Linked DNA regions of Myxococcus hansupus. The protein of the gene in region 1 interacts with the protein of each later gene in a pairwise test. Links are inferred from orthologs where the notes say so. Each region holds a gene or a part of one and is shown on either strand. Other genes may lie near its edges.

Evidence for each region.
Region 2: the proteins of A176_RS40610 (region 1) and clpA interact in binary tests that used the Escherichia coli proteins (3 or more experiments, as listed by UniProt). The link is inferred for Myxococcus hansupus from one-to-one orthologs.

What each region holds. Positions count from the first base shown.
Region 1 is NZ_CP012109.1:5,890,370-5,898,764, forward strand. Bases 2,545-5,477 are described here. They hold A176_RS40610 (response regulator), read right to left. Parts: upstream 5,119-5,477; coding sequence 2,971-5,118; downstream 2,545-2,970. Other genes in these bases: gor (glutathione-disulfide reductase), read right to left, coding at 2,545-2,848. In the rest of the region: A176_RS22820 (nucleotidyltransferase domain-containing protein), read right to left, coding at 1-59; A176_RS22825 (DNA polymerase beta superfamily protein), read right to left, coding at 56-1,351; more of gor, read right to left, coding at 1,430-2,544; A176_RS22840 (EF-hand domain-containing protein), read right to left, coding at 5,838-6,449; A176_RS40895 (RIO1 family regulatory kinase/ATPase domain-containing protein), read left to right, coding at 6,842-8,395. UniProt on the Escherichia coli protein: Member of the two-component regulatory system UvrY/BarA involved in the regulation of carbon metabolism via the CsrA/CsrB regulatory system. Phosphorylates UvrY, probably via a four-step phosphorelay.
Region 2 is NZ_CP012109.1:1,010,665-1,019,097, forward strand. What follows is about bases 1,801-4,771. They hold clpA (ATP-dependent Clp protease ATP-binding subunit ClpA), read right to left. Parts: upstream 4,450-4,771; coding sequence 2,152-4,449; downstream 1,801-2,151. Other genes in these bases: A176_RS04235 (methyl-accepting chemotaxis protein), read left to right, coding at 1,801-2,061; A176_RS04245 (ATP-dependent Clp protease adaptor ClpS), read right to left, coding at 4,453-4,771. In the rest of the region: A176_RS04230 (chemotaxis protein CheB), read left to right, coding at 1-392; more of A176_RS04235, read left to right, coding at 466-1,800; more of A176_RS04245, read right to left, coding at 4,772-4,776; A176_RS04250 (GNAT family N-acetyltransferase), read right to left, coding at 4,816-5,976; A176_RS04255 (hypothetical protein), read right to left, coding at 6,043-6,483; A176_RS04260 (DUF2378 family protein), read right to left, coding at 6,512-7,054; A176_RS04265 (NifU family protein), read left to right, coding at 7,260-7,826; A176_RS04270 (class I SAM-dependent methyltransferase), read left to right, coding at 7,970-8,433. UniProt on the Escherichia coli protein: ATP-dependent specificity component of the ClpAP protease. It directs the protease to specific substrates. It has unfoldase activity. The primary function of the ClpA-ClpP complex appears to be the degradation of unfolded or abnormal proteins.

The DNA.
Region 1 (8,395 bases):
TCCTCGTCGAGGACCCGGTCCGCCACGGCGCGCTGATGTTCCGTCAAGGTGCCCTTCATTCCAGCTCCTTCCACGTCATGGCCGGGGCGTCCGGGGCATCGCGCCCCAGGGGGCCCGGGGCCTTCAACACCCAACGCCGCGCGACTTCCTCACCCACGCGCCGGAGCAACCGATCCGCGCGCGCATAGTCCGGATGCTCCGGCAACCGGCTGTCCCGGTGCGCGGCTTCCAGGTCCGGCGCCAGGGCCTCCGCGTCCCGCAGCACCTCCTCCAGCGGGACGCGGCCTCCCTTGATGTCCAGCAGCCGCGCCTTCAGCGCCCCCGAGGCCTCGAAGGTGGGCACGCCTTCCCGCAGCCAGCCCGTCGCCGTGGCCACCAGCCGCAGCAGGTTGTAGGCATTCTTCGGCCGCAGCTCGCGCGCGGACGGAGGCCGCTGCCCTCCGCCACGCGCATACGCGGTGAGCGCCTTGAAGTCGTTGGCGGCCAGCAAGCCCTGGTCCCAGAGCGAACGATAGAGCTGCTTCACGTACGTCTTCGCCGCCAGCAGCGCATCCTGAGGCGTCGGGGCCTCGCGCGGCGACACCGCCGACAGCCGGCGCGCCACTTCATCCAGGTCCGGCGCGGGCTCATCGCACAGCCACGCCAGCAGCAAGTCCCGATGCTCCGCCAACCGCTGGCTGCGCGTGAGCTTGTCGAGCTGGCTCATGGCATAGCGCCCGAAGCTGCCGAACAAGGCCTTGGACACGAAGGCGTCGCGCTCCTCCAGCAGCCACTCGCCGATGACATCCACCGCCTTGGCGCCTGGGACGAAGAGCGTCTCCAGCGTGTTCGGGTCCGCGCGCAGCGCCTGCTCCACCAGCTTGTGGACCTCCCAGTACGTGGTGCTGCCATCCGCGCTCACCAAATCCTTGGGGGCCTCCGTCAGGCCGAAGGTCCACGGCAGCGGCAGCGCGAACACGCCGCGCACATCCACGTCCGAGCGCTCGTCGGCCAATCCCCACGCGTGGCTCCCCACGCGCGTCTCCAGCACCACACACGGCGTCAGGGCCGTCCACGCCGCCTCGCGGCGCTGGGCGAACTGCACCTGTCCCGGGCGCCGGGGCACCAACTCATCCCGCGCGAACCAGATTTCGCCCACGCCGACAATCTGCACGTCGAAGCCTCCGTCGTGCGCGCGGACCACCCGGCCCACCACGCCCTGGGGGATGCGCCGGCCCCCCGAGGCCAGGCGCTCCACGCGGGTCGTCACCTCGGTACCGTGAGGGAGCGGCACGGACAGCCGGTCCACCTGCTCCAGCCCCCGGATGCGCACAGCGCCAGGGGCGGATGGGTCCGTTGGGGAATCACTCATGGCGCACCTCGAGGTGGGGTACCGCAAAGCCGCCCAGGGACGCGGGGACGGCCGCGAGACTGACTCGCCGTCCCCGCGTCAGCGCCGGGGCGGCACCGCCGCATCATGGCCCAGCTCGGCGGCCAGACGCTCGTCGGGGTCCGGCCGCTTGTCGCGCAGGGTGACGAACTCCTCGGCCGCCGTGGGGTGGATGCCCACCGTGGCGTCGAGCTGCTTCTTGGTGACGCCGCACTTCACCGCCACCGCCAGCCCCTGAATGATTTCCGGGGCGTCCGCCCCCACCATGTGGCAGCCGACCACCCGGTTGGACTCGCGCTCCACCACCACCTTCATCATGGTGCGCTCGTTGCGGCCGCTCAGCGTGTGCTTCATGGGCCGGAAGCTGGTGACGTAGATGTCCAGCTTGCCCAGCCGCTCCTTCGCCTCCAGCTCCGTCAGGCCCACGGAGGCCACGGGGGGCTGGCTGAAGACGGCGGACGGCACGTTGGTGTGGTCCATCTGCATCGGGTTGTCGTTGAAGAGCGTCTCCGCCAGGGCCCGCCCCTCTGCGATGGCCACCGGCGTGAGGTTGATGCGGTCGGTGACGTCCCCCACCGCGTAGATGCTCTCCACCGAGCTGCGCGACCACTCGTCCACCACCACCGCGCCGCGCGCGTCCAGCACCACGCCCGCCTCCTCCAGTCCCAACTGCGCCGTGTTGGGAATCCGGCCGGTGGCGAAGAGCACCGCGTCCGCCTCCACCGTCTCACCACCGCCCGTCAGCAGGCTCACCCCGCCGTCCTCGCGCTTCTCGATGTCCCGGATGAAGGTGTCCGTCATCAGCTCGATGCCCTTCTTGCGCATCTCCTCCGTGAGGAACGAGCGCACGTCCTCATCGAAGCCGCCCAGCACGCTCGCGCCGCGAATCAACATCGTCACGTGCGAGCCCAGGCCGTGGAAGATGCCCGCGAGCTCCACGCCGATGTACCCCGCCCCGACGATGGCCAGCCGCTTGGGCAGCTCCGCGAAGGACAGCGCGTCGTCCGAGGTGATGGCGTGCTCGATGCCCGTGATGTCCTGCGGCAGGTAGGGCCGGGAGCCCGTGGCAATCAGGATGCGCTCCGCCGTGTACTGCTTCCCCGCCACCTCCACCGTGTGGGCGTCCACGACGCGCCCGCGCCCCTCCACCACCGTCACGCCGGAGTCGCGCAGCAGCCGCGCGTACACCCCGCCCAGCCGGTCCAGCTCCTTGTCCTTCGCGGCCAGCAGCTTGCGCCAGGTGAACACCGGCTCCTGGAGCGTCCAGCCGTAGCCCTCCGCGTCCTGGAACTCCTCGCGGAAGTGCGCGCCGTAGACCAACAGCTTCTTGGGCACACAGCCGCGGTGGACACAGGTGCCCCCCAGGTCGCGGTCTTCACAGAGGGCGACCCGGGCGCCGTGGGCCCCCGCCCTGCGGCTGGCCGCCACGCCGCCAGAACCGCCGCCAAGGGTGAACACGTCGAAGTCGTAACGGGCCATGGTCTCTCCATCTCCTCGGAGGCGTCCGCGAAGGTCCCGCAGAGATAGCCTCCGGACAGGCCTTTCGGCACCCGAGACGTGCGGCCCCCGCGCGCAAATCACGGGCGCCGGCCCGCCACATGTCAGCCCCTCGACAAGGCCTGGACGCTGTCCCTCAGGCGGCCGAGCAACACGCGGGCGGCCTCCAACTCCGTCCGGCAACGCGCCAGCCGCCCCTCCATGTCGCCCAGGTTCCCGGTGTCCGCCTGCTGCTCGACGGCGCGGGCATGGGCCTCCAGCGCGGTGGCGCCAAACCAGGCCGCGTTCGACTTGAGCGTGTGCGCCGCGCGGCCCAGGTCATCCGCGTGCCCCCGGGCGAGGGCGGCGTAGGCGTCCTCGAGCAGGGCCGGCATGCTGTTCAGCGCGGTGTCGATGAGCTCTGGCAGCACCAGCCCGGCCTGCGCCCCCAGCTCCGACCACAGCCGCGCGAGCGCGGTGGGCTCCAGCCCTTCGATGCGGGCCGCCTCGGGAAGCCCGTCCATGAGCGTCGACAGGGGCGTCGCCACGGTGGCGGTGCTGGCACGCCGCTCGGGCGCGGCCTCGGAGCGGCGCCCCTGGCAGCGGAGGAGCGCGGAGGTCAGCGCATCCACGCGGATGGGCTTGCCCAGGAAGTCGTCCATGCCCGCGGAGAAACACTGCTCGCGGTCGGAGTCCATGGCGTTGGCCGTCATCGCGATGACCCAGGGCTGGGCCCGGGGCGGCAGCTCCTGCCGGATGCGGCGCGTGGCCTCCAGGCCGTCCATCTCCGGCATCTGCAGGTCCATGAGCACCACGTCGTAGCGCTTCTGCGAAACGGCATGCAGCGCCTGGCGGCCGTTGAGGGCCACGTCGGCGCGGTAGCCGAGCCGCTCCAACACCAGCAGCGCCAGCTTCTGGTTGGTCGCGTTGTCCTCCACCAGGAGGATGTCGAGCGGCACGGAGTCCCCGGGCCGCACACCCGGAAAGGGCCCCGCGCGGGACGCCTGCAGCTCGCGCGTTCCCGGCACCGGCGGCACGTGCTGCGAGAAGCATGAAATCAACGCGTCGTAGAGCTGCGAGGTCTTCAGCGGACGGGACAACACCCCCGCGAAGAGCCCTTCGGGGGGACTGCCCCGTCGGCCCGGCGTCGACAGCAACAACAGGGGCAGCCCCTGCCCCTCCCGCCGGATGCGCTCGGCCAGGGCGGTGCCATCCATTCCCGGCATGTGGTGGTCGATGAGCACGACGTCATAGCCGGTGCCCGCCTGGAACTGGGACAGCGCCTCCGGTCCCGACGCCGTCTCCACCGGCTCGACACCCCAGGCCCGGAGCTGCCGCCCCAGGAGGCGCCGGAAGAGGGCGTTGTCATCCACGATGAGCACGCGGCGGCCCTGCAGCAGCGGCTGCTCCTGCCGCAGGTGCACCGCGTACGCCTGCGGCGCGGACTGGGCGCGCAAGGTGAAGCTGAAGGTGGTGCCCCGGCCGGCAATGCCCTCGCTCTCCACCCAGAGGGTGCCCCCCATGGCCTCCACCAACCGCTTGGAGATGGCCAACCCCAACCCCGTGCCCCCGAAGCGGCGGGACACCGAGGCATCCAGTTGGTTGAAGGGCTGGAACAGGCCCGCGCGGCGGTCCTCGGGAATCCCGGGCCCGGTGTCCTGGACGCTGAAGGTCAGCGCCCATTCCGCCGCGCCCTCCGCGCCAGACACGGACGCCCCCTCCACGCTCACCACCGCCCCGCCATGCTCGGTGAACTTGAGCGCGTTGCCCACGAGGTTGAGCAACACCTGGCGGATGCGCGACGCATCGCCCACCAACATCTGCGGCACCTGCGGCGCGATGTCACAGCCCAGGTCCAGGCCCTTCTCGCTCGCGCGGACGGCCAGCAGGTCCAGCACGGACTCCACGCACTGGCGCAGGTCGAAGGGGCGCAGCTCCGCCTCGAAGCGGCCCGCTTCGATCTTGGAGAAATCCAGCACGTCGTTGAGCAGCGTCAGCAGCGCCTCGCTGCTCTGCCGGATGGTGGCGACGAAGTCGCGCTGCTCCTCCGTCAACGCGCGGTCCAGGAGCAGGCCCGTCATGCCGATGATGGCATTCATGGGCGTGCGGATTTCGTGGCTCATCGTGGCCAGGAAGAGGCTCTTGGCCTGATTGGCCGCCTCAGCCGCCTTGCGCGCGCGCTCCAGGTCCGTGATGTCGTGGTAGATGGCGATGAAGCCGAGCTGCCGGCCGCCCACGGAGACGGGCAGTGCCCGCAGCTCCACGTCCACCACGCTGCCATCCTTGCGCACCCGCCGCGTGACGGAGTGCAGGCGCCCCCGCAGCACGACCTCCCGCGACGCGAGCTCCGCCTCGGGAGCACCGACGGCTCGGAGGCCACCAGGTCGAAGATGTGCTTTCCGAGCGCCTCCGCCGGCGTGTACCCGAACAGCCGCGTCGCCTCCGGGTTCCACGACAGCACCCGGAACTGACGGGTGATGGTGATGATGGCCACCGGGCTGTTGATGACCACCGCCTCGAAGAACTCCTTCTGCTGACGCAGCGACGCTTCCACCTCCAGGCGCGCCGTCATGTCCTGGAGCTGCAGCACCCAGCCCGTCTCGTGCTCGCCCGAAATCGGCAGGGTCAGCACGCGCAGGTAGACGGCGGGCCCGACGCCTCCAGGACGCTGGCCCGCCAGCTCCGTTTCCCGGAGGGCGGTGTCCGCGGAGGCACGTGATTCGGGAGGACGCCAACCCGGGAGCAGCGCCGCCACCGGCTGCCCCATGTACGCGGAGCGAGGCCCGAAGATTCGCTCCGCGGCGCGGTTGACCTCCACGATTCTCTGCCCAGCATCCAGCACGAGCACCCCGTCACGGGAGTGCTCGAACACCGCTGTATGTGCGCTCGACCCCAGGTCAGCCACCCTTCCCCCTACCGCGAGAATGAAGGTCCGCTCGGACCGCATCATGCCAGAGGGCAGCGCGGTCCTGGTCGGACGTGTCGCGCGCCGTCAGCGGCTGTTCCACCACGCACGGAACTCGTTCCAGGAAATCTTCCCGGTGCGGTCCGTGTCGACGATGTCGATCGCGATTTCCAGCTCTTCATCGGAGATGTTCTGGCCCAGCGCCTCCAGCAGCCGCGCGAACTCCGCCCGGTCAATGGTGCCCGTCCGGTCACGGTCGTAGCGCTGGAAGATGTCGAGCACCTCGTTGCCGGTGCTGGTGAACTCATCCACCGGCGCGTGCACGGGCGCCAGCGGCTGCAAGCCCGCGGACGTCGTCTCCACCTGTTCGACGAACGACGAGCCCGTCGCGGACCGCGTCGACTTCCTCGCCGCGGACGGCTTGCGCGCGGGGGCCTTCTTCGCCGCGGCCTTCTTCGCGGGCGCCTTCCTGGCGCTGACCTTCTTCGCCGCGGCCTTCTTCGCGGGCGCCTTCCTGGTACTGACCTTCTTCGCCGTGGACTTCTTGCGCGCGGGCGCCTTCTTCGCCGCCGACTTCTTGGGCGCGGCCTTCTTCGCCGTGGCCTTCTTGGCGGCCTTCTTCGACGCCGCCTTCTTGGCCGTCGAACCGCGCCGGGATGACTTCTTCGCAACAGCCGTCTTGCGTGACTTCGTCGCCATGATGAACCCCTCCCTGGACGGCGCGCATCGTAGCGCTCCCTCCGGCGGGTCCAAGCATCGAGCGCGGTAAGTGCCGACCCTCCCGCCGCACTTTGCCGCCTTGGGCCCCCCCCGGCCGAAATCACGGGCGCGGGAACGCCCTGCCCCGGGACGGGGTTTTGGTCCAAGATGACCCACCCCATCCCTTCAAAGCCCTGGTACCGCTGGAGCCTCGGGATGCAAACTGCTAGCAGGCCGTCCGCCAGGCTCCCTGGCTGCTTGCCGCGCCGTGTTGGTAGCAAGAAGGGGCCGCGAGATGTTCACATGCCGCCGTGCGCCGCGAACAGGGCCGCCCGCACGCTTACCGTTGCGCCGACAATCCTGCCCGGCCCCCATTGGAATCCCGCGTCGGAATGAATGACTCGCTAGAGACCCTCCTGGCTGACGGCATCATCGAAGCCATCATCGGCCAGTTGAAGACGGGCAAGGAAGCAGAGGTATGGCTGGTTCAGCATGCCGGCCAGGTGGTCGCGGCCAAGCTGTACAAGGAGCGCCACGAGCGGAACTTCCGCAACAACGTGGGCTACCGGGAAGGCCGCGAGGTGCGCAATTCGCGTACGCGTCGCGCCATGGAGAAGGGCAGCCGCTTCGGCCAGAACGCCGCCGAGGACGCCTGGAAGAGCGCCGAGTCGGACTCGCTCTACAAGCTGCACGCCCAGGGCGTGCGCGTGCCCACACCGGTGATGTTCTACGAGGGCATCCTCCTCATGGAGGTGGTGCTGGATCCGGAAGGCCACCCCGCACCGCGCATGGTGGAGGCACCGCCCCGGACGGCCGAGGAAGCCCTGGCCATGTATGTGGACCTGCGCGGTCAGGTCATCAACATGCTGTGCGCGGACCTCATCCACGGCGACCTGTCTCCGTACAACATCCTGATGAGCTATCAGGGGCCCACCATCATCGACTTCCCGCAGACGGTGGCGGCGGCTCGGAACAACCGCGCGGAGTTCTACTTCCGGCGCGACCTGGACAACGTCCGCAACTTCCTCGCGGCCACGGCGCCCTCGCTGTTCAACGCCGCGGGCGACACGGCGGAGATCTGGAATGCCTATGTGCGGCGGGAGCTGACGCCGGACTTCACGCCGTCGGGCAACTTCCGGGAAGGGCCTCGGCGCAACGGCCGTGGCGGCGCGCGTGGGCAGGACTTCCGGGCCCCGCGTGAAGAGGCCTTTGTCGCGGCGCCCGCTCCGGTGGAGCCGGCGGCACCTGCGCGGGGGGACATGACGCCCGAGGAGGCCGCCGAGGCGGAGCTTCGTGAGTTGGAAGCGCTGGTGCTGCGGCAGGGCGGTGGTGAGCGAGGCAAGCCGGCCGTCGCGGCGCCTCCGCCGAGGGGCGGACGGAATCGTGGCGCGGGAGGTGGAAGACCGCCTCCGCGGGGTGGCGGCAGTGGGAACGCCTCGCGCCCTGCCCCGAGTGGACCGCGCACGGGCGGCGGTGCGCGCCCGGGTCCGAACGAACAGCGCGCGGGCAGTGGTGGCGCTGGGCGCGCAGGTCCGAACGAGCAGCGCGCGGGTGGCAACGGGCGCTCGGGTCCGAATGAGCAGCGTGCGGGTGGCAGCGGGCGCTCAGGTCCGAATGAGCAGCGCGCGGGTGGCACCGGGCGCGCAGGTCCGAACGAGCAGCGTGCGGGTGGCAACGGGCGCTCGGGTCCCCACGAACAGCGCACGGGCGGCGACGCTTCTGGCCGCTTCGGCTCGAACGAGCAGCGCGCGGGCGACACCGGCCGCTCAGGTCCCCACGAGCAGCGCACGGGCGGCGACGCTTCTGGCCGCTTCGGCTCAAACGAGCAGCGCGCGGGCGGCACCGGGCGCGCAGGGCCGAATGAGCGGCGCGCGGGTGGCAACGGCCGCTTCGCTCAAAATGAGCAGCGCGCGGATGGCGGCGCCTCTGGTCGCTTCGGCTCGAAC
Region 2 (8,433 bases), 4.9 Mb from region 1 along the record:
ACGTGTACTTCCCGCTGGACGGGCATGACCTGCTGGTGGACGCGGCGGGGCTGGCGCGGCTGCAGCTCAGCCGGGGCGGTCCGTGCCCCAGCGGAGACCTGATGCTGTTGTCGCTGGCCTCCGCCTTCGGGCGGCGCAGCGGCGGCGTGGTGCTCACCGGCATGGGGGAGGACGGCGCGCGGGGCCTCCTGGCCGTCCGCAAGGCGGGCGGCGTCACCTTCTCCCAGGACGAGGCGTCCTCCGTCGTCTTCGGCATGCCTCGCGCCGCCATCGAATTGAAGGCCACCGACCAGGGAGTGCCCCTGGCCTCGGTGGCGGAGCTCATCCTCCAGAGTTGTACGTTCGCGCCCTTCCGGGGCGGACGCACCGAGGGCGGAGGTCCCCCCCGGTGAGCCCTTGTCCGTGCTTCAACGGCCCGCCTCCGCGCGGGGGCCGTCCTGACGTCGCTTCCCCGGCGGTGATTTCGTGAGCCTCCCGCAGCAATCCTTCGCCACCCAGTTGTCGCAGCAGTTCCGCCAGTCGCTGGGGCTGGCACCCAAGTTCGTCCTCGTCACGGCGCTCATCAGCGCGACGGCGGCCGCCCTGCTCACCGGGGTCGCCACGCGGCGTCTGGAGAGCGACCTGGTGGACAGCTACCTGGGGGCCGGCCGGCACGTGGCCCGGGGGCTCGCGGTGGCCGCCGAGCAGGGCGTGGTGGCGGGCGCCAGCGCGCTGCAGCCCATGCTGGACTCCAGCACCGGCCACTCGGACCTGGCCTATGCCTTCATCCAGGACTCGGCCGGCAACGTGGTGGCCCACACCTTCACGGACGGCTTCCCGGAGGCGCTGAAGGAGGCCGTCACCACGTCGGGCGCGGGCTCCGTGCTGGACGTGGAGGCGGGCGGCCAGCACCTGCGCGCCCTGGACGTGGTGGCGCCGGTGGCCGGCGGCCGCCTGGGCGCGGTGCACGTGGGCGTGTCGAGGGACCACATCGACACCCTGGTGTCCGGCCTGCGCGTGCGCATGGTGGGCTTCGCGGTGTTGCTGGTGGCGGTGGGCGTGGCGGTGTCCGCGCTGTTCGGCCGCAGCATCGTGGGCCCGCTCAAGAGTTTGACGGAGGTGGCCGGCCACATCGTGGAGTCCGGTGACTTGACGCGGCCCATCCAGGTGAAGAGCGGGGACGAGGTGGGCCGGCTGGCCAGCTCCTTCTCGCAGATGGTGAGCCGGCTGCGGGAGGTGACCGTCAATCTCCAGCAGGCGGCGGTGGCGCTCACCCAGTCCACCGAGCACCTCAACACGTCCTCCACCGAGCAGGCGCAGACCATCTCCCGGCAGGCCGCGGCGCTGCAGGAGACGCAAGTCACGGCGCAGGAAATCAAGCAGACCTCCATGCTGGCCGCGCAGAAGGCGGAGAGCGTCCTGTCGGTGGCCGAGCGCGCCGACACGCTGGCCAAGTCGGGTGAGGAGTCCATCGAGCTCACCATGGCGGGGCTCAACGACATCCGCGTCCAGGTGGGGGAGATTGCGCAGAAAATCGTCGAGCTGGGCGAGCGCACGCAGCAGATTGGCGGCATCACCCAGACGGTGAAGGACCTGGCGGACCAGTCCAACATGCTGGCGCTCAACGCCGCCATCGAGTCCGTCCGCTCCGGCGAGCACGGCAAGGGCTTTGGCGTGGTGGCGCGCGAAATCCGCGCCCTGGCGGACCAGTCCATCGAAGCCACCACGCGCGTGCGCGAGCTGCTGGACGACATCGCCAGCCAGGTGTCGGCCGCGGTGCGAATCACGGAGCGCGGCGCCGAGCGCATGGAGTCGGGCCTGGCCCAGGTGCGCACCAGCGGGCAGAACCTGCGGGAGCTGTCCTCCATCGTCCAGGACAACGCCGCCGCCGTCCGCCAGATTGCCGCCGCGGTGAGCCAGCAGAACGTGGGCATCAATCAAATCACCCTGGCCGTGAATGACTTGTCCAAGATGATGGACGAGACGGTGGCCCGCATCGGCTCCACCGGCGAGGCCGCCACCACGCTGCAAATCATCTCCGAGCAGCTCTCCAGCGCGGTGAAGAGCTACCGCGTCGAGTAACCCCGCGGCTCGCTGGAAAGACGAAGGCCCCGGCTCCCACTTGAGGGGACCGGGGCCTTGTCATGTCCGCGGCCAGCGCGGGCAGGGGGCCTACGCCACCTCGGCGGTGGCGGGCTCCGTACTCAACTTGAGGCTCTCACCTTCCACGTCGTAGTGGGCGGTGCCGCCATTCTTCAGGTCGCCAAAGAGGAGCGCCTGGGCCAGCGGCTTCTTCAGCGAGTTGTCCACCAGCCGGGCCATGGGCCGCGCGCCGAAGGCCGGGTCGTAGCCGTGCTCGGCCAGCCACGCGCGGGCGGCGGGCGTCAGCGCCAGCTTCACCTTCTTCTCTTCCAGCATCTTCTGGAGCAGGCGCACTTCCTTGTCCACCACCTTGAGGATGACCTCGGGCGGCAGGCCGGAGAAGAGAATCCACCCGTCCAGGCGGTTGCGGAACTCCGGCGTGAAGGTGCGCTCAATCGCCTTCTTCGCGCGGGTGGCGTCCGCGGGCTTCGTGAGGTCACCGAAGCCCATGGCCTTGGTGCTCATCTCCTGGGCGCCGGCGTTGGTGGTGAGGATGAGGACGATGTTGCGGAAGTCGGCCTTGCGGCCGTTGTTGTCCGTCAGCGTCGCGTGGTCCATCACCTGGAGCAGGATGTTGAAGAGGTCCGGGTGGGCCTTCTCGATTTCATCCAGCACCACGACGGCATAGGGGTGCTTGCGCACGGCGTCCGTGAGCAGACCGCCCTGGTCGAAGCCGACGTAGCCCGGAGGCGCGCCGATGAGCCGGCTCACGGTGTGCTTCTCCGAGTACTCGCTCATGTCGTAGCGCAGGAACTCCACGCCCAACGACTGCGCGAGCTGCTTGGCCAGCTCCGTCTTGCCCACGCCCGTGGGGCCGGAGAAGAGGAACGAGCCAATGGGCTTCTCCGGCGCGCGCAGGCCGGAGCGCGCCAGCATGATGGCGCTGACCAGGTCCTTGATGGCCGGGTCCTGCCCGAAGATGACGCCCTGGAGGTCCTTCTCCAGGTTCTGGAGCTGCACGCCCTCGCTGGCGGACACGCTCTTGGCGGGGATGCGCGCCATCTTCGCGACGACGGCCTCCACGTCCGCGCCGGTGACGGTGTTGGAGCGCTGGCCCTCCGGCTTGAGCCGCTCCGCCGAGCCCGTCTCGTCGATGACGTCGATGGCCTTGTCCGGCAGGAAGCGGTCGTTGATGTGCTTGGCGGACAGCTCCGCCGCCGCGCGGATGGCCTCGGGCTGGTACTTCACCCCGTGGTGCTCCTCGTAGCGGCTCTTCAGGCCCTCCAGGATGAGGACGGTGTCCTCGATGGAGGGCTCGCCCACTTCAATCTTCTGGAAGCGCCGCGACAGGGCCCGGTCCCGCTCGAAGGCGGACTTGTACTCCTGATACGTCGTGGAGCCGATGCACCGCAGCCGGCCGCTGGCCAGCGCGGGCTTGAGCAGGTTGGACGCATCCATGGAGCCGCCGCTGGTGGCGCCAGCGCCGACGATGGTGTGGATTTCGTCGATGAAGAGGATGGCGTTCGGCTGCTCCTTCAGGGCCTTGAGCACGCCCTTGAGCCGCTCCTCGAACTGGCCGCGGAACTTGGTGCCCGCCAGCAGCGCGCCCATGTCCAGCGAGTAGACGACGGCGTCCTTCAGCACCTCGGGGACGCGGCCCTCGTGGATGTGCAGCGCCAGCCCTTCGGCGATGGCCGTCTTGCCCACGCCCGCCTCGCCCACGTAGAGCGGGTTGTTCTTCCGGCGGCGGCAGAGCACCTGGATGGTGCGCTCCAGCTCCTTCTCGCGGCCGATGAGCGGGTCGATTCGACCTTCCTGGGCCTCGATGTTGAGCTGCACGGTGTAGGCCTCGAGCGGGCTCTTCTTCGGCGCTTCGCCCTCCTCGTCATCGCCCGCGGGGGCGGCGTGGCCACCCGTGCCGTCCTCACCCTCACCCTCCTCGCCGTCCTTGGTGACGCCGTGGGAGATGTAGTTGAGCAAATCCAACCGGGTGACGCCCTCCTGTTGGAGCAGGTAGAGCGCGTGGCTCTCGTCCTCGCGGAACAGGGCCACCAGCACGTCCCCGCCGTCGATGAGCTTCTGCTCGGCGGACAGCGCGTGCATGGCGGCGCGGTGGAGCACGCGCTCCACGCCGATGGTCTGCTGGGGCTCGGCGTCCACGCCGTCGGGCAGCCGTTCAACTGTCTCTTCCAGGAAGGACTCCAGGCGCTCCTGGAGTTGCTTCACGTTGGCTCCGCACCCCTTGAGGACCTCGCGCGTGCGAGCGTCCTTGGTGAGGGCCAGGAGCAGGTGTTCCAGCGTCAGGTATTCGTGGCGCATCTTCCGCGCCTCATCCAGGGCGGTGCGGAAGCTGGCCTGCAGCTCTTTGGCAATCAGCGGTCCTGCCACGTTTCAACCTTCCTCGGGTTCCATGGAGAGCCGCAGCGGCATGTCGTTCTCCTTCGCCGCGGCCTCCACCGTCTCAATCTTCGTTTCGGCGACGTCGTATGTATAAACGCCGGCCACCCCGACACCGTTGTAATGAACGTGCAGCATGATCTGCACGGCATCCGTCTCCGACTTGTGGAAGACCTCCCTCAGCACGGCCACGACGAACTCCCGGGTCGTGTAGTTGTCGTTGTGCAGGAGCACCTTGTAGAGCGGCGGTTTCTTGAGCTTCTGCTTGGGGACGGTCTCCGTGATGACGGAGGTATCGTGCTCATGCTTCTGCGCCATAAGTCGTTCGGACTCCCTTGCTGAACAGCCGAGGGACGTTCAGTCCCCCTCCTTGAAACCTGTTTCGGCCCGCCACTGGGGCAGGCTCCCTTCGACGGCTGCCCGCTCGTGGGCCAGGAAGCCGCGCACCGCCTTGTCCATGCCCGGGTGCAGGAGCAGGTGGGCACTGTACGTGAGGTGCGGCTCGAAACCCCGGGTGAGCTTGTGCTCGCCCCCCGCGCCCGGCTCGAAGCGCGCCAGCCCCTGGGCGATGCCCTCCGCCACGGGGTGGTACAGGCAGACGTTGAAGTGCAGGAAGGGGTGCTCCTCGAAGCCCCCCCAATAACGGCCATACAGGACATTGGCACCGGTGAAGTTGAACGCACCGGCCACCAGGCGGCCTTCCCGGCGCGCCTCCACCCACTCGCAGCGGTGCCGGAAGCGGGCGAGCAGGCGGGCGAAGAAGTCCGGGGTGAGGAAGCGCTGGCCCCACGGATACTTGTCCACCGTGGTGGCGTACAGGCGGTAGACGGTGTCCGCGTCCACGTCCGCCAGGGCGTCGCCGCGCAGCGTGCGCACCTCGAAGCCGCGCTCGCCCAACGCGCGCATCTCCCGGCGGAGCTGGTGCCGGCGCCGCGCGTGGAAGCGGGCCAGGAAGTCGTCCAGCGTGCGGTAGCCGCGGTTGCGCCAGTGGTACTGGACGCCGAGCCGCACCGCGAAGCCCTGGGCCTCCAGGACGGGCAGCTCGTCCTCGGTGGGGAAGAGGACGTGGATGCCGGACAGGCGCTCGGCGCGGGCGTACTCGTGGGCGGCGGCGTACAGCTCCGCCTCGCGCGCGGGGCGGTCCTCGCCCGGGGCCACCAGCACGCGGCGGCCGGTGGCGGGCGTGAAGGGCACGGCGAGGACGAGCTTCGGGTAGTAGCGCAGGCCCGCGCGCTCGGCGGCGGTGGCCCAGGGGCTGTCGAAGACGAACTCGCCGTCGCTGTCGTCCTTGAGGTACGCGGGCGCGGCGGCCACCAGGCGCGCGCCGCGCCAGAGCGTCAGGTGGCGGGGATGCCAGCCCCGCTCCGGCACCGCACAGCCGCTCTCCTCCAGCGCGTGGAGGAACGTCCACTCCAGGAAGGGCACCGCCTGGGCGTCCACCAGCGCATCCCACGCGGCGCGGGGGATTTCGGTGAGGGAGCGCAGGATGCGCAGCGTCGTGGGGAGCGGGGTGGACATCGTCGGTGCCTGGGCCAGGGCGAGCCTATAACGATGCGTGCCCGCTCCTGCCACGGCGGACCGGGACTACTTCCCGCGAGTCAGCTCCGCGGCGAGGAAGCGTCCGGCTTCCGCCAGTCCCTCGGCCCCGCGTCGGCGGCCCTCGTCCGATTCCATCACCCGCCGCGCGGCGTCACCCGCGGTGCCCACCTCCAGGTCCACCAGGATGAAGAAGGCGCTGAGCGCCGGACCCACCTGGGCCATCCGCCCCGGCCGCATGGGCCGCTCCCCCAGGGTGGTGGCCACCTTCTCCACCAGCCCGTCGTCGGTGAGCCGCTTCGCGGTGCCGCGCATGGCCGTCCAGGTGGACTCCAACAGCGAGGGCAGCATCCGGCCGGCGAGCGCGCTGGACAGCCGCTGCGCCGCTTCTTCCTCGTCGATGTGATGGGCCTGCGCGTAGGTGGGGGCGAGCTTCGCGACCACCACGGCGCGGGTGGCGAGGTGGGCCAGTCTGGGTGGATAGGACACGCGGTGCTCCCGGGAGGGCGCCAGCGGGTTACCAGCGCACGGCCAGACGGTAGCCGCCCGCGCTCCGCTCCTCCACGGTGATTCGGGGCTGGGCGTTGGCCATCACCAACAGGCCCTCCAGCCCCCCGGCCATCAGGTCCGGCCGGTTGTAGCGGTCCGACAGCGAAATCCGGCGGCCCCGCTCGCCCTCGGCGGCGATGGAGACGTCCACGTCCGTGCGGCCCATCATCGCCAGGTAGCGCGGCAGCCGCTCCAGGGCGCTCGCCGGGCCAATCATGGGCAGGGCCACCGCGGCCACGCGGCCCACCAGCGTCTGGGCGAAGCCGTCCACCGCCCGGCGGCCAAGCTGCCTGTAGGCGTCCTCGTCGCAGAGCTCCGGGAACCGCTCGTGGCGGGCCAGCGCCACGGCGCGCTGCCAGAGCGTGATGGGGTAGTCCAGCTCCGGCCGGCGGCTGTCATAGCCCAGCGCTTCCAACTGCTGCGCCAGCCGCCCCTCGGCCTGGAGGCCCCGGACGAAGAGTCCCTCCATCACGCTCGCGGGCACTCGGGGCACGACGGGCGGTGCGGGCATGGGCGGTCGAAAGGTGGGCTGCGGGTTGCCCCGAGGGGTGTACATGCTCCCAGTCTACGCAAAGTGCACAGGGAGTCCTGGTTTTGCCCTCATTTCGCAACGATTCCTGGCGGCCGCATCCAGCAGGTCAGGTGATTGCCAGCCTGCGAGCCGTGTTGCTATGGGGCCGCGAGCGCCTTAGAGGAGTCCTCCCAAGGAGATTTGCATGTCGGTGAACATCCAGCTCGAGTGGACCCCGAACCCCAGCACGCTGAAGTACGTGGTGGACCGGCGGTTGTTGGCGGGCGGGGCCGTGAACTTCACGAACCTCGAAGAGGCCAAGGCGAAGTCTCCGCTGGCGCGCAAGCTGATGGACGTGCGCGGCGTCACGGCGGTCATGATTGGCACCAACTTCGTGACGGTGACCAAGGGCGACGAGGGCGAGTGGGACGAACTCAATGACGAGGTGATGTCCACGCTCGACACCCACCTGACGTCCGACGAGCCGGTGGTGGACGAGGCCGCGCTGGCCGCGGCCCGCGAGGCGGCGGGGCAGGGCGCGGGTGGCTCGATTGAGGGCCGCATCCAGGACATCCTGGACAGCGAAATCCGCCCGGCGGTGGCCATGGACGGTGGCGACATCACCCTGGACCGCTTCGAGGACGGCATCGTCTACCTGCACATGAAGGGCTCGTGCGCGGGGTGTCCGTCGTCCACGGCGACGCTGAAGATGGGCATCGAGGGGCGCCTGCGGGAAATGATTCCCGAGGTCCTCGAGGTGGTGTCCGTCTGAGGCGCAACGTCAAGGCCTCGCAGGTCCGGCGGGAGCTGCTGCCGGACCAGTCCCCCGCGCTGCTGCGCGAGCTGCACCTGCTCACGCGCGAGGGGCATCTCAACGCGGATGCGCTGCGCAAGCTCAAGCAGGTGAACCACCTGATGGGCTTGCTGCGCCCGGCCGTGGAGGACGTCCAGGCACGCCACCCGAACGCGGTGATGGTGGACGCGGGCAGCGGCAACGCCTACCTGGGCTTCGTGCTCTACGAGCTGTTCCTCAAGGGCGCGGACACCGGGGCGCTGTTGTCCATCGAGGGCCGTCCGGACCTGACGGAGCGGGCCCAGGGGCGCGCCCAGCGGTTGGGCTTCACGCGGATGCAGTTCCAGACGGCGCACATCGACACGGCGAAGTATCCGGAGCGCATCCACCTGCTGATGGCGCTGCACGCGTGCGACACCGCCACGGATGACGCGCTCGTCGCCGCCATCCGCCACGGCGCGGACCACGTGGCGGTGGTGCCGTGTTGCCAGGCGGAGGTCGCCGCGCAGCTCAAGGAGAAGCGTCCTGTCGTGACGGGCAGCGGCACCCTGTCGCTCCTGTACGCGCACGCGTGGCACCGGCGCGA